Regions from separate parts of the Pantoea sp. USHLN298 genome, predicted to be linked through region 2. Evidence: predicted binding sites of a transcription regulator. Region 2 holds the regulator's gene; the other holds the start of a gene.

Region 1 (7,804 bases), on a different contig from region 2:
TTCCGACAGGAAGGTTGAATAATCAACCCTACGGCCATTCGACTCGCTGGGCCCAAAGCTCTGGAATACTGACATCAGCACGACCGCGATGACTAACCAGAGAATCAGGTTTTTCGCCATGTCACTCAAGGGATTAACCTCATATTACAACGGTGTTAACAGATAGCGTAGGGTACTATAGATCCTTCATACATGGAATCGCAGCAAAACTGCGGACTTCTCCAGCAATTTGGTTATAGTTTGCGCCCAGTCGCCACAATGTACACTTCACGTGAACGTGACCGTGAAGCGTCCGGCTTACGAATTTTCACTTTCGTAAACAGGGAGCGAATTTCCCGCAGGTATTCATCGAAGCCATCTCCCTGAAACACTTTCACTACAAAGCTGCCGCCAGGTGCCAGGATATCCCGACACATTTCCAGCGCCAGCTCGACTAAATACATCGACCGGGGAATATCTACGGCAGGTGTACCACTCATGTTCGGTGCCATATCGGACATGACAACCTGAACTTTCTGATCGCCGACGCGCTCAAGCAGCGCATTGATCACCGATTCTTCACGAAAATCGCCCTGAAGGAAATCGACACCGACAATCGGATCCATAGGCAGGATATCACAGGCAATAACGCGCCCTTTGTTCCCAATTTGCTGTACCACATATTGTGACCAGCCACCGGGTGCAGCACCCAGATCTACCACGGTCATGCCGGGTTTGAAAAGCTTGTCACCCTGTTGTATTTCATCAAGTTTAAACCAGGCGCGCGAACGCAACCCTTTTTTCTGCGCCTGAAGCACATATTTATCGCTAAAGTGTTCCTGGAGCCAGCGGCTGGAGCTGGCCGAACGCTTTTTACCCGTCATAATATTTCCAACTAAATCGTCATCGTAGCGATAAACCTGCACGCAATGGGTTGCGTCGATTTGGTGATATACCCGAGATGGCGGTAGAATGAACCGTTTTCAATCCCTGAGTAAGTAAAAAACTACGATGAATCTAAGTACCAAACAAAAACAGCACCTCAAGGGCCTCGCCCATCCGCTCAAGCCAGTGGTTATGCTGGGTGGTAATGGCCTGACCGAAGGCGTGCTGGCCGAAATCGAGCAGGCTCTGGCCCATCACGAACTGATCAAGGTGAAAATTGCCTCAGAAGATCGTGAAACAAAGCAGCTGATCGTTGAGGCTATCGTGCGTGAAACCGGCGCCAGCAACGTACAGGTGATCGGCAAAACGCTGGTGCTGTATCGCCCTTCTAAAGAGAGCAAAATTTCTCTGCCACGTTAAGTGGGCAAAGAAAGTGCCATGCTCTTACCTCAGATAAAAGGCCGCAATGCGGCCTTTTTCCTTTCTTTACATTGTGCTTTAACGCTTTTCAAAGCGTAGCAACATCTTAAAGGTATTCCACCTTCAGGATTTCATATTCAACATCGCCGCCAGGGGTTTTGATAATGGCCACATCATCAGCCTCTTTACCCACCAGGCCACGTGCCATCGGTGAATTGACCGAAATCAGATTTTGCTTAAAATCCGCTTCGTCATCACCCACGATACGATAGGTCGACTCTTCATCGGTCTCGATATTCAGCACGGTAACCGTCGCGCCGAAAATCACGCGGCCGGTTTTTGGCATCTGGGTCACGTCAATGACCTGCGCATTGGAGAGTTTGGCTTCAATCTCCTGAATGCGGCCTTCACAGAAACCCTGTTCTTCACGTGCGGCATGGTATTCCGCATTCTCTTTCAGGTCGCCATGCTCGCGCGCGTCAGCGATAGAGGCAATAATGCGCGGACGCTTCACGGTTTTCAGCTCGTTCAGCTCTTCGCGCAATCTTTCAGCGCCTCTTAACGTCATCGGAATCTGATTCATTTAAGCTCCTCGTCATCTATCCTGTTTAACGGTGTCATCCTGACCGGTGACTGCAGAAAAAAGCGTTCTGCGACGCATTAGCCCGTTTTGCAAACAAAAGAATCCTGACCCAGAAAGCATTCCGGGCCAGAAAAGGGTTTTGCAATTTGATACGTATTTTACCCCAGAGTTCACTGCGGGTCATCGTTTACTTTCCACCGTCCAGCGACGTAGTATTGACGGCTTCACCTGCCAGTTACCGCGAGATTATGCGATTTTCACGACTTGTTACCGGATTAACCTGTGCATTTATGCTGCAGGCACAAGCAGCGCCAGTTGATGAATACATGCAGTATCTGCCAGACGGCGCCAATCTGGCGCTGATGGTGCAGAAAGTGGGTGCATCAACGCCGATTATTGATTACCACGGAAAACAGATGGCGTTACCCGCCAGTACCATGAAGGTGGTGACAGCGCTGGCGGCCTTACTGGAACTGGGCGGAGATTACCGTTTTCAGACCACCTTTGAGACCAAAGGCGCGCTGGTCGATGGCACGCTGAACGGCGATTTAGTGGCGCGTTTTGCCGGCGATCCCACATTAAGTCGCCAGGATCTGCGCAACATGGTGGCAGCGTTAAAGAAACAGGGCATCACCCATATTAAAGGCAATCTGGTGATTGATACCTCGGTTTTTGCCAGCCATGACATGGCGCCAGGCTGGCCGTGGAACGACCTGACCCAGTGCTTTAGCGCGCCGCCAGGTGCCGCTATCGTGGATAAAAACTGTTTTTCTGTCTCGCTCTACAGCGCGAATACGCCGGGCGAGAATGCGTTTGTTCGTATCGCCTCCTATTATCCGGCGCACATGTACAGCCAGGTACGCACCATCGGCCGCAACAGCGGCGAAGGACAATATTGCGAACTGGACGTGGTGCCGGGCGAACTCAATCGCTACACCCTGACCGGCTGTATGCGTCAACGCGCCGAACCGTTGCCGCTGGCCTTTGCCGTACAGGATGGCGCGGCCTGGGCGGGCGAAATCCTGAAAGCGGAACTGCGGGCGGCGGAGATCGATTACAGCGGGCATCTGGTACGTCAGTCGCAGGCCACCGAGCCAGGCACGGTGCTGGCCTCGACCCAGTCGGCGCCGCTGCATACTCTGTTGCACACCATGCTGAAGAAGTCGGACAACATGATTGCGGATACGGTGTTCCGTACCATTGGTCATCACTACTTCAACGTGCCGGGGACGTTCCGTGCCGGACAGGACGCGATTCGTCGTATCCTGAAAGCCAAAGCCAATATCGACATGGGTAATAGCATTCAGGTTGACGGTTCGGGCCTGTCGCGTCACGACCTGATTTCGCCGCAAACCATGATGCAGGTGTTGCAATACATTGCAAAGAATGACAGCACGCTGGATTACATCTCGATGCTGCCGCTGGCCGGTTATGACGGCACGCTGCAGTACCGTGGCGGTCTGCATGAGGCGGGACTGGATGGCAAAGTGTCGGCGAAAACCGGTTCACTGCAGGGGGTTTATAACCTGGCGGGCTTTATCACCACCTCCAGCGGCGCGCGGGTGGCCTTTGTGCAGTTCCTTTCCGGTTATGCGGTCCCGCCGGAAGATCAGCGTACCCGCCGTATTCCGCTGGTGCGATTTGAGAGCCGGCTCTACCGCGATATCAATCAGAACAACTGATAAAGCAGAGATAAAAAATGCAGCAGGCGATCGACCTGCTGCATTTTTTTGATAAAGTCCGGTCACGTCAGCGATAAGACCGAGCCTGCACGGGAAACAGCGGCAGTTCGGAAAGACGTTTAAGCCAATTCCTGGCCGCTCAGCCCGTGCCGTCCGTGGCGCGGGACGCTTCCCTTCCCTGCCCCTGTTCCCTGCGCGTGGAGCATATTAACTGCGGCAGAGTCATCCGGCTAACTCCATCAGAAGCGGGTGTTGACACTCATATAGTAAGTGCGGCCCGATTCGTTAAAGGTATTGGCACCGGCACCGTAGAGATAAGCGCCCGTCGTGGCGTTACCGGTGGTCTGCGCATTGCCTTCGCGGAAGTGGCGTTTATCGAACAGGTTGTCGATCCCGACGGTGACGCTGGCATATTTATTAACGTCATAGGTGCCGCTCATGCCCACTACTGAGTAAGGGCTGACTTCATCGGTGGCGCTGCCAGTGACCGGATTGCCTTTGTAGTCATACTTTTTCGGCGTCTGTTTGCCATACCAGGTCAGCGTGGTTTGCAGCGACAGATCCTGCGTTGCCTGCCAGCTCAGCGTCGAGTTAAGCGTATATTCCGGGATCACCGACAGCCGATCGCCGGTCTCTTTGTTCTTGCTTTGCAGCATGTAGGTGAAGTTATTGTTCCAGCTTACGCTCTCTGAGAACGGCACGTTGACCGTCCCTTCCAGCCCTTCCACCACCGCTTTCGGCACGTTTTCCCATTTATAGATGTCGGTTTTACCGTTCGAAGCGGTACCGGTTGGCAGCGTGCCCGCCTCAATCTTATTGCGGTAGTCGTTGCGGAACCAGGTCAGACCGGCCTGATAACCCTCATGCTTCCACTCCAGCCCAATCTCTTTATTGATGCTGTTTTCCGCTTTTAAATCGTCGTTGCCCATCAGATAACAGGCGCCGGTGCTGGCGGCGCAGCCCTGGCCGTTGCTGTAAAGCAGGTAGTTAGGGTTGGTCTGATACAGACTCGGTGCTTTGTAGGCGCGGGCTATCCCCATTTTCAGCGTGAAGTCATCGCCTAATCCTTGTGACAGGTTAAGTGACGGGCTCCAGTTATTGCCCACGATGGAGTGATGATCGAAACGCAGCGCTGGCGTCAGCATGGTGCTGTCGGTCAGTTCAATGTTGTCTTCAGCAAACAGCGAGAAGATTTCCGCCTGCGAATAGGGGCTGCGTCCGGTGGTAGCGACGCCGGGGATTGAACCGTAATTGGCCGCCTGGGTCGTCGAGGAGGGGTCCTTCATCCGCTGCTGGTTCCACTCGGTGCCGAGAGTCGCGGTCTGGTTGACCAGCCATTCGAACGGAATACTGATTTCGCTGTGCAGCAGCACATCATCCAGCTGGATGGTATTAAAGTTGCTGTTGGAGAAGATCCCTTCGGTGCCGCCCGCCAGCCCTTCATTCAGGCGCGAGTTACGGGTGTTCTCGTACTGCGCATAGGTATCGGTGCTGATGCCGTTATCCCACGCGCCGGTCCACTTCAGCGAGAAGTTCTGACGATAGAGGCGGTTGGTCTCTTCACCATATTTACTTTTCACCAGCGCATTGGTGTTGGTGTTCTGGGTATCACCGGCGTACAGGTTGCCCTGACGGCTATAGCCAGCGCCAAACTCCAGCGCCTGCATCGGCGCAAAGGCCCAGCGCAGTAAGGCGTGAACATCTTTATTCACCGAACCTTCACGGCCTGACGGGTAAGAACCGGCATAGTTGCCAGTACGCTCGGCGGCATGACCTTCATTAATGTCGTAAGCATCAGCCTGGGTTTTTGCCAGCCCGCCATACAGCCGGAAGCTAAAGTCGTCGCCTAACGGCCCTTCGAGGCTAAAGTTTGTACGCCTGGTTGCGCCTTCATCCTTATGCTGCGGCACGTTGTAATAGCCGCTCCAGGAGCCGTGCCATTGATTATCCATCTGTTTTTTGGTGATGATGTTCACTACCCCGCCTGCGGCACCGTTACCGTAACGGGCGGCGGCCGGACCGCGAATGACATCAATCCGCTCAATAAGCTCTGGCGGAACCCAGTTCGTGTCGCCGCGCGTATCACGCTCGCCCCGCCAGCCAAGACGCACCGAGTTGCGGCTGGTGACCGGCAGGCCATCGATTAAAATCAGGGTATTTTCCGGGCCCATGCCGCGAATATCGATCTGGCGATTGTTACCGCGCTGGCCACTGGTGGAGTTCCCGGTCAGGTTAACGCCGGGCATGGTACGAATGATTTCAGAGACGTCGCGCGCAGGCGGATGTTTTTTAATTTCGTCCGCGGTGATGGTGGAGACACCGGGCGCCTGAAGCGTCTGCTGAGCGGCCGTCACCGTCATGGTGGTTTCGCTGGCGGTATCGGAGGCGTTGCTGGTTATGCCTGGCTCAGCGGCTGCTGCACCGGTAGAAATGAGAGAGGTGGTGAAACCCAGTTCAATCATAATGGCTAAAGAAAGCCGGGATAACGTTTTCATTTTTTTATTCCTGGATTGCCAGCGAAAGGCTACTGCCGGCGCGCCGGTGAAAAGGTAAGTACCTTGCCTGCAACGCATTCCAGTTCTCTGCGGACCCTTATCAGGCGACCTTACACCTGGTCCAAAGCCCGATACGGCAGAGAGGATGCGCGCGCTCCCTGTAGAGCGGAAACACCCTATTGCAAATGAAAATAATTATCAATACTATTATTCCTAACATGCATGACCCTAATCAAGTGCAGTGATCAACTGATGGCGCGTATGACGTGGTTAAACGAAGTGACCGGCAGTGACGCCTGGTGGCAACAGCAGCAGCAACAGGGCATTCCCCTGATTGAACCCGGTGAAGAAGGCACCTGCCAGGTCACCTTCTTCTGGCGTGATCCGCAGGGCGATGAGTCACACTCAGCCACGCGCCGCGTCTGGATCAATATCACCGGCGTGACCGATCATCATCAATCCGCTGCGCCCTCCTCCTTAATACGCGTTCCCCATACCGATGTATGGTGGTGGCAAACCACTCTGCCCGCTGACTGGCGCGGCAGCTACTGCCTGATGCCCGATAGCCAGGCGCAGACCTTCGACGGTCAGACCGATATGCAGGCGCTGCGGCAATGGTGGCGCGAAAAATTCCCAGCGGCACAGGCTGATCCGCTTAATCCACTGCGCGGCTGGGCAGGCGGCCGTGGGATGGCGGTTTCACCGCTGCATCTGCCGCAGGCGCCCGATCAGTCGCTGTGGCGCGATGTTGATCGCGGCCATCCGGCGGATATTCCGCTGCAATCACTGTTGTGGCGCAGCGAACGGCTGGGCAATCAGCGTAACGTCTGGATTTACTGTAGCGGTGAGGCGCATCCCGCTGAACGTCCACTGGCGTTACTGCTGGATGGTCAGTTCTGGGCGCAAACCATGCCGGTTGCCGGTCCGCTCCGGCAGCTCACCGCCGCCGGCGAACTGCCACCAGCGGTCTATGTGATGATCGATATCATCGATCGCGAACACCGCAGTCGTGAACTGCCCTGCAATCCCGATTTCTGGCTGGCGGTTCAGCACGAGCTGCTGCCGCTGATTCAGCAAACCCTCTCCTGTCGGGTGGCGGACGGCAGCACGCTGGTGGCGGGACAGAGTTTTGGCGGGCTCTCCGCAGCCTACGCCACCTTAAACTGGCCGGAGACCTTTGGTGCCGCCATCAGCCTTTCCGGCTCCTTCTGGTGGCCGGAACGCGGTAACCCCAACGGCTGGCTACCGCAACAACTACAACAAGGTTTGCTGCAGGCAGCGCCGCGCCGCTTTTACCTCGAAGCAGGACGGCGTGAGCGGCTGATTCTGTCAGCGAATCAACAATTTGAGCGTGATTTAATCGCGGCCGGACATCAGGTCAGCTATCACCCGGTTGAAGGGGGACACGATGCGCTGTGCTGGCGCGGCGGCCTGCTGGCCGGACTTAAAGCAATGTGGCAATACCCCTGATTCGCTTATCTCCCCGCCTGCACGCAGCAGACCGATCGCGGTCAGCGGCGGCGTGCAGGACGAGGCGAGATCTCGCCCGCACTGCATGGGCAGGAGACCGATATGCAACAACTCAACCCCTTTGACGATCCGCTGCAGGAATGTCGCGTACTGATCAATAATCAGCAGCAGTACAGCCTGTGGCCCGCCTTCCGGGCCGTTCCGGCAGGCTGGCAGCCGGTGTTTGGACCGCAGCCCCAGGCGCTTTGCCTGAGCTGGCTGAATGAAAACTGGCACGATATTCGCCCGAA
Region 2 (7,804 bases):
CCGATGAGATGAACTACGCTGTGATGGCACAGGATATGTTTGACACGCTGGATGCCCACGGCATCGATCGGGTGGCGGTGATCGGTCATTCGATGGGCGGTAAAATCGCCATGACCATGAGCGCACTGGCACCGGCGCGCATTGCCCGTCTGGTGATGATCGATATCGCCCCGGTGGATTATCAGACCCGCCGCCACGACACCATTTTTGCGGCGATCCGCGCGGTCACGGAAGCGGGCGTCACCTCGCGCAGTGAGGCGGCACAGATCATGCGCGGCGTCATTGATGAAGAAGGCGTAATCCAGTTTCTGCTGAAATCGTTCCAGCAGGGCGAATGGCGCTTCAACGTGCCGGTACTGTGGGACAACTATGCCACCATCTCTGGCTGGCAGCCGGTGCCCGCCTGGCCGCATCCGGCGTTGTTTATCCGCGGCGGCGACTCCAGCTATCTGGATAATCAGTACCGGGATGCGTTGATTGCACAGTTCCCGGCGGCCCATGCGCATGTGATCAGCGGCGCGGGACACTGGGTACACGCAGAGAAACCGGATGCGGTATTACGCAGCGTTCGTCGCTTTTTTGCGCTTTAAAAGCAAATACCTGGCGGTAAATGTTTAGGATTGGCGTCGGAAGTTAGCCTGGAGTATGATGGCGCGCTAAAATTTTGCCGCCGGTCATTTTGCCGCGGTAACGGCCAATAATTTATAATCTGCGCGGCGAGCGTCTGGCGCCCGCACCATTCAGTTTCACTAAGCCATGGCAAAAGAACACACTGACCGCACGACGCTCGATCTGTTTGCTGATGAGCGCCGCCCTGGTCGACCCAAAACCAGTCCGCTTTCGCGTGATGAACAGCTGCGCATCAATAAGCGCAATCAACTGAAACGTGACAAAGGACGCGGGCTTCGCCGTGTCGAACTGAAAATGAACAGTGAAGCCGTCGAAGCGCTCAATACGCTGGCAGAACAGCGTAATCTCAGCCGTAGCGAATTGATTGAACAAATGCTGCTGGCGCAACTCAAACTGGATTAATGCGGGCAAAACGCACGCAGAGGCAAATGTCGAGGCTTTAACCGTTCCGCGGGTTTGCCTCGTCTGCTATTATTCGCTGAATTGTGCTGCGGCACACATCTCATCATCAGGATTTAAGAGGTTATTTTACTCATGGCACTCGTAGGCATCTTCTTTGGCAGCGATACCGGCAACACCGAAAACATTGCAAAAATGATCCAGAAACAGCTGGGTAAAGACGTTGCAGAAGTCCACGACATCGCGAAAAGCACTAAAGAAGATCTGGAAGCGTTTGACATCCTGCTGCTGGGTATCCCGACCTGGTATTACGGTGAAGCGCAGTGCGACTGGGATGACTTTTTCCCGACGCTGGAAGAGATCGATTTCAACGGCAAACTGGTTGCCCTGTTTGGCTGTGGCGATCAGGAAGATTATGCCGAGTATTTTTGTGACGCGATGGGCACCATCCGCGACATCATTGAGCCGCATGGCGCCGTGATCGTCGGTCACTGGCCAACCGAAGGTTATCACTTCGAGGCCTCAAAAGGTCTGGCGGATGATACGCACTTCCTGGGCCTGGCCATTGATGAAGATCGCCAGCCTGAGCTGACCAATGCGCGCGTTGAGCAGTGGGTGAAGCAGATCTTTGATGAACTGCAGCTCAAAGAGATCCTCGAAGCCTGATGCTCTCCGCCTCAATGTGAGCGCCAGCTCACATTGAGGCAATGGAAATTCCTATAGAAATAATAGCCACATTTTTTTAACTTTTTTCGTTTAATCTGTAGAATACCCGCATCGATCTTCCGCTTATTTTCTCTGGCAGCAGATAGGGCTAAGCGAAATGTTAACAGACTCCTGCAGAAATCCTCCCCGGCTCGGTGACGTATCCCATACAGCCCATGGTGATTTAGGCACTCCCCTCGGTTTTCATTTCACGGCTTCAGTTCTATAATGAGACGCAAATGAGAATGGGTGTAGATCGACATTCAAGGCCAAGCGCCACAAAAGTGAATATTAGTAACAGGACAAAATCCGCATGACTGACAACAATACCGCATTAAAGAAGGCTGGCCTGAAAGTCACGCTGCCCAGACTGAAAATTCTGGAAGTGCTTCAGGAACCTGAGTGCCATCACGTCAGCGCGGAAGATTTGTACAAACGCCTGATCGATATCGGCGAAGAGATTGGTCTGGCCACCGTTTACCGTGTGCTGAACCAGTTTGATGATGCCGGCATTGTGACCCGTCACAATTTCGAAGGCGGCAAGTCGGTGTTTGAACTGACTCAGCAGCATCACCACGATCACCTGATCTGCCTGGACTGCGGTAAAGTGATCGAGTTCAGCGATGAGTCGATCGAAACCCGTCAGCGGGAAATCGCGACCCGCCACGGCATTAAGCTGACGAACCACAGCCTTTATCTCTATGGTCACTGCGCGCTGGGTGACTGCCGTGAAGATGAAACGCTGCACGATCAGTAACACTGATCCTGCCTGATATAAAAAAACCGGTTCACAGACCGGTTTTTTTTCGTCCTTACTACGCCGGGTCGTCAGGCGACCAGCGTTTCCTGCAGGTAACGCCAGCGCGGAATCGAGGTGCTGCAGTCGAGAATCGCCAGCGCGATGCGGCTCTGATTATCGCCATTCAGCATCTGCATCTCCCGATACTGTACCGTCACTTCCTGATCGTGATGTGAAATAATGACGTGCTCACAGGTGGCGATACGCATGCCTTCCCGCTTGCCGTGCAGCTGACGGAAAAGTTCTTCCACTTCGTTCAGGTTTAGCTGATTTCCCCGTGGCGTTACCATGCGAAATTCAGGGTGGAAATAGGACATCATCAGTTCAAAACTGTCATCGGATCCGGCAGGCTGATTGAAAATACGTTCAATAAGCTGATGTAAAACGACGACACTGTGTTTGGCTTCCTGGGCGAGAACGGTCATTTTTTTTCCTTATATCACTCGCTGCGCTCTGTCTGAGTGCGCATAGCCTACCTGAACGCCGATAATTCACATCTGGTAATTGATTAATTTTTTTAAACTCAGATTTCTCTCACAAATTTGTAACAACCACGGAGCCAGGCTTGCAGCACAAACCTCGGCGATGGCAGAAATCAGGACAATAAAAAAGGGCGATAAGTCGCCCTTTTGTCATTTTATCAGCCAGCGTTAATGATTATTCGCCGCTTTTAGTCCAGGTGTCTCGCAAACCGACGGTACGGTTAAACACCAGCTGTGACGGCTTCGAATAGACGCTGTCGGCACAGAAATACCCTTCACGCTCAAACTGGTACGGTGTGGTTGCTTCCACATCGCGCAGGCCCGGCTCAACAAAGCCCTGTTTGATGGTCAGTGAATCCGGGTTGATGACCGACAGGAAATCGTCTGCCGCGGCCGGGTTTGGCACGCTGAACAGGCGGTCGTAGAGACGAAACTCTGCGGGCTGCGCATGGTCTGCTGATACCCAGTGGATCACGCCTTTTACCTTACGGCCATCTGCAGGATCTTTGCTCAGGGTATCCACATCGCTGGTGCAGTAGATGCAGGTGATGTTGCCCGCATCATCTTTCGCCACCCGCTCAGCACGGATCACATAAGCGTTGCGCAGGCGAACTTCTTTGCCCAGCACCAGACGCTTATATTGCTTGTTAGCCTCTTCGCGGAAATCCGCCCGATCGATCCAGATCTCACGGCTGAACGGCACCTCACGCGTTCCCATCTCCGGTTTAGAAGGATGGTTAGGCATGGTGATGGTTTCATGATGGCCCGCTGGCAGGTTTTCAATCACCACTTTCAGTGGATCAAGCACCGCCATCGCGCGTGGCGCATTCTCGTTGAGATCGTCACGAATGCACGATTCCAGCGACGCCATTTCCACAATATTGTCCTGCTTGGTAACACCAATACGGCGGCAGAACTCGCGGATTGAGGCGGCGGTATAACCGCGACGGCGTAAGCCAGAAACGGTCAGCATGCGCGGATCATCCCAGCCTTCAACGTGCTTCTCGGTCACCAGCTGAGTCAGTTTGCGTTTCGACATCACCGCATACTCAAGATTCAGGCGAGAGAACTCATACTGACGTGGATGCACCGGAATAGTGATGTTGTCCAGCACCCAGTCGTAGAGACGACGGTTATCCTGGAACTCCAGCGTACAGAGTGAATGCGTGATGCCTTCCAGCGCATCGGAGATGCAGTGGGTAAAGTCATACATCGGATAGATGCACCACTTGTTACCGGTCTGGTGGTGTTCAGCGAACTTAATCCGGTACAGCACCGGATCGCGCATCACGATAAAGTTAGAGGCCATATCGATTTTTGCGCGCAGACAGGCTGTACCTTCAGCAAATTCCCCGTTACGCATTTTCTCGAACAGAGCCAGGTTCTCTTCCACGCTGCGGTCGCGATAGGGACTGTTTTTGCCCGGCGCGGTCAGAGTGCCACGATATTCGCGGATCGCTTCCGGGGTCAGCTCGTCGACGTAAGCCAGCCCTTTATTGATCAGTTCAATCGCATAGTTGAAGAGCTGATCAAAATAGTTTGATGAGTAACAAACCTCACCGCTCCACTCAAAGCCCAGCCATTTGACGTCACGCTTGATGGATTCGACGAACTCCACATCCTCTTTTACCGGATTGGTATCGTCGAAACGCAGGTTACATTGCCCCTGGTAATCCTGGGCGATGCCAAAATTCAGACAGATCGATTTCGCATGACCAATGTGCAGATAGCCATTGGGCTCCGGCGGAAAACGGGTATGCACGCTGCTGTGCTTACCGCTCGCCAAATCTTCGTCGATGATCTGACGAATAAAGTTAGTTGGGCGGGCTTCAGCCTCACTCATCTCAAAAATCCTCAATACGAATAGCGGGTGATTTGTACCACGAAGTAACGGAGTATGATCCACAAAGCGCCAGAGGGAAACAACCGTTTGTTAAGCCTTTAAAACAAAAAAGGCAGGAATCGCTTCCTGCCTTGTGGGTTCTGTTGCGGGGATTAGCCTTTCACTTCATACAGCGGGGTTTCACCCGCCACCACCTGGCCGCTGGCCAGCAATGTCAGACCAGCGAAATCATCGCTGTTGCTGACCACCACCGGACTCACCATCGAGCGGGCATTGGCATTCAGGAAATCAAGGTCCATCTCCAGCACAGGCTGACCGGCCACCACGCTGGCGCCCTCTTCCACCAGGCGGGTAAAGCCTTTTCCTTCCAGCGCCACGGTGTCCAGCCCCATGTGCACCACAATCTCAACGCCGTTGTCAGTTTCCAGACAGAAGGCGTGATTGGTATTAAAGATTTTCACCAGCGTACCGGCGATCGGTGCCACTACCCATTTATCGCTGGGTTTGATCGCCAGACCGTCGCCCACCGCTTTGCTGGCAAAGGCTTCATCCGGCACATCATCCAGCGCCACGACTTCACCGCTGACCGGTGCCAGTAACGTAGCAATCACTCGCTTTTCACTGTTCAGCACCGCCTGCGGTTTCACTTCCGGGGCGGCGGCTGGCGTAGCGCTGCTGCTGGCCGTTGCGGCGACCGGGCCTTTAGTCAGCACTTTTTTCATCGCCGAAGCGATGCTTTCTGCCTGGGTACCGACGATGATCTGCACGCTCTGCTTGTTAAGACGAATCACCCCGGACGCGCCAAGACGTTTCGCCACGCTTTCATTAACCTGGGCCGAATCATTGACGTTAAGGCGCAGACGGGTAATACAGGCATCGATGCTGGTTAAGTTTTCAGAGCCGCCAATCGCACCGATGTAACGGCGCGCCAGCGTCTCTGTTGCACTTTCACCGTTGTCAGTTTTATCGACGTTAACGTCGTAGCCATCGCTTTCATCACCGGCTACCGCCAGCTCACGGCCTGGGGTCATCAGGTTGAATTTTTTGATGGTGAAACGGAACACCACATAGTAGATGACGAAGAACACCAGCCCCTGCGGAATCAGCATGTACCAGTGGGTTGCCAGCGGGTTGCGGGTCGACAGAAACATATCCACCAGCCCGGCGCTGAAGCCGAAACCGGCAATCCAGTGCATACTGGCCGCGATGAAGACCGAAATACCGGTCAGCACGGCGTGGATCAGATAGAGCACCGGTGCCACGAACATAAAGGAAAATTCCAGTGGTTCGGTAATACCGGTGAAGAAGGCCGCAAAGGCTGCCGCCAGCATGATACTGCCGACTTTTACGCGGTTTTCCGGCCGTGCGCAGTGGTAAATCGCCAGCGCGGCACCCGGCAGACCGAACATCATAATCGGGAAGAAGCCCGCCTGATAACGACCGGTGATGCCGACCGTTGCCGATCCGTCAGCCAGCGACTGAGCACCGCCGAGGAATTTAGGAATATCGTTAATACCGGCCACGTCGAACCAGAACACCGAGTTCAGGGCATGATGTAAACCGACCGGAATCAGCAGACGGTTAAAGAAGGCGTAGATGCCCGCACCAGCCGAGCCAAGTTTCTGGATATGTTCGCCGAAATTGACCAGACCGTTAAACACGACCGGCCAGATATACATCAGGATAAAGGCGACTAAGATCATCAGGAACGACACCAGAATCGGTACCAGTCGGCGTCCGCTGAAGAACGAGAGCGCTTTAGGCAGCTCGACGTGACTGAAGCGGTTATAGACTTCCGCTGATAAAATACCGACCAGGATACCGACAAACTGGTTTTCGATTTTGCCAAAGGCAGCAGGCACCTGCTCCAGCGGTATTTTCTGAATCATCGCCACCGCAGCCGGTGAACAGAGCGTGGTGACCACTAAAAATCCGACGAAGCCGGTCAGCGCCGCTGCGCCGTCCTTGTCTTTGGACATTCCGTAAGCGATACCGATAGCGAACAGCACTGACATGTGTTCGATGATAGCGGCACCGGATTTAATCAGCAGCGCGGCCAGCGCATTATCCGCACCCCAGCTGACGGGATCGAGATAGTAACCGACCCCCATTAATATCGCTGCCGCTGGCAGGGTCGCCACCGGCACCATTAGCGCACGGCCTACCTTCTGTAAGTAACCTAACATTTACCCTTCCCCCTATGAGCCTGCTTATCGCTCTGCGCCGCTTAATGTTGTTATGTCGGCAGCAAAGACCTTAATGACACTTCATATCACGCTGCGAAGTGTAATGATAAATTAATTCGCCTCGCAAATTAAAACCACCACTATTGTGACTTTTATCACCAAAAAACATCCTTTGATACGGCAACATCTGGCTATAGCCGCAAACTTATTTTATGATCCGAAATATTGAGGCGCACTCAGACCGTGGCGGGATGACATAATCCGTTTAGGCTAATGAGTAACACAACCGATTCGCGCCCTCCTATCCATTTCCTAATTGAGGTGAAACATGAGACTGATTCCTTTAGCCACCCCGACCCAGGTCGGCAAATGGGCTGCACGCCACATTGTGAACCGGATTAATGCCTTCAACCCAACGGCAGACAAACCCTTTGTGCTGGGACTGCCGACCGGCGGAACCCCGCTCGAAGCCTACAAGCACCTGATTGAGATGCATAAAGCGGGCCAGGTTAGCTTTAAACATGTTATCACTTTCAATATGGACGAATATGTCGGCCTGCCGAAAGAGCATCCGGAAAGCTACCACAGCTTCATGTATCGCAACTTCTTTGATCATGTTGATATTCAACCAGAAAACATCAATCTTCTGAATGGTAATGCGCCGGATATTGACGCAGAATGTCGCCAGTACGAAGAGAAAATTCGCGCGCTGGGCAAAATTCACCTGTTTATGGGCGGCGTCGGTAACGATGGTCACATT

What was found. The regulator Fur, encoded in region 2, represses iron uptake genes when iron is present. The targets are predictions, from matches to a motif close to ATAATAATGAGAACNACTATCAA.
Region 1: the regulator Fur is predicted to act here: its motif matches at 6,230-6,252, upstream of fes (enterochelin esterase).

The regions. Positions count from the first base shown of each region.
Region 1 is NZ_JBBCRO010000004.1:376,319-384,122, forward strand. Features, by position in the region: gene ftsH (ATP-dependent zinc metalloprotease FtsH) at 1-120, opposite strand, end outside; gene rlmE (23S rRNA (uridine(2552)-2'-O)-methyltransferase RlmE) at 234-863, opposite strand; gene yhbY (ribosome assembly RNA-binding protein YhbY) at 991-1,284, shown strand; gene greA (transcription elongation factor GreA) at 1,391-1,867, opposite strand; gene dacB (serine-type D-Ala-D-Ala carboxypeptidase) at 2,116-3,549, shown strand; gene WFK59_RS12690 (TonB-dependent siderophore receptor) at 3,789-6,044, opposite strand; gene fes (enterochelin esterase) at 6,297-7,514, shown strand; gene WFK59_RS12700 (MbtH family protein) at 7,617-7,804, shown strand, end outside.
Region 2 is NZ_JBBCRO010000001.1:309,564-317,367, reverse strand. Features, by position in the region: gene ybfF (esterase) at 1-590, shown strand, start outside; gene ybfE (LexA regulated protein) at 757-1,032, shown strand; gene fldA (flavodoxin FldA) at 1,165-1,695, shown strand; gene fur (ferric iron uptake transcriptional regulator) at 2,048-2,491, shown strand; gene WFK59_RS01615 (hypothetical protein) at 2,563-2,958, opposite strand; gene glnS (glutamine--tRNA ligase) at 3,191-4,858, opposite strand; gene nagE (N-acetylglucosamine-specific PTS transporter subunit IIBC) at 5,011-7,044, opposite strand; gene nagB (glucosamine-6-phosphate deaminase) at 7,373-7,804, shown strand, end outside.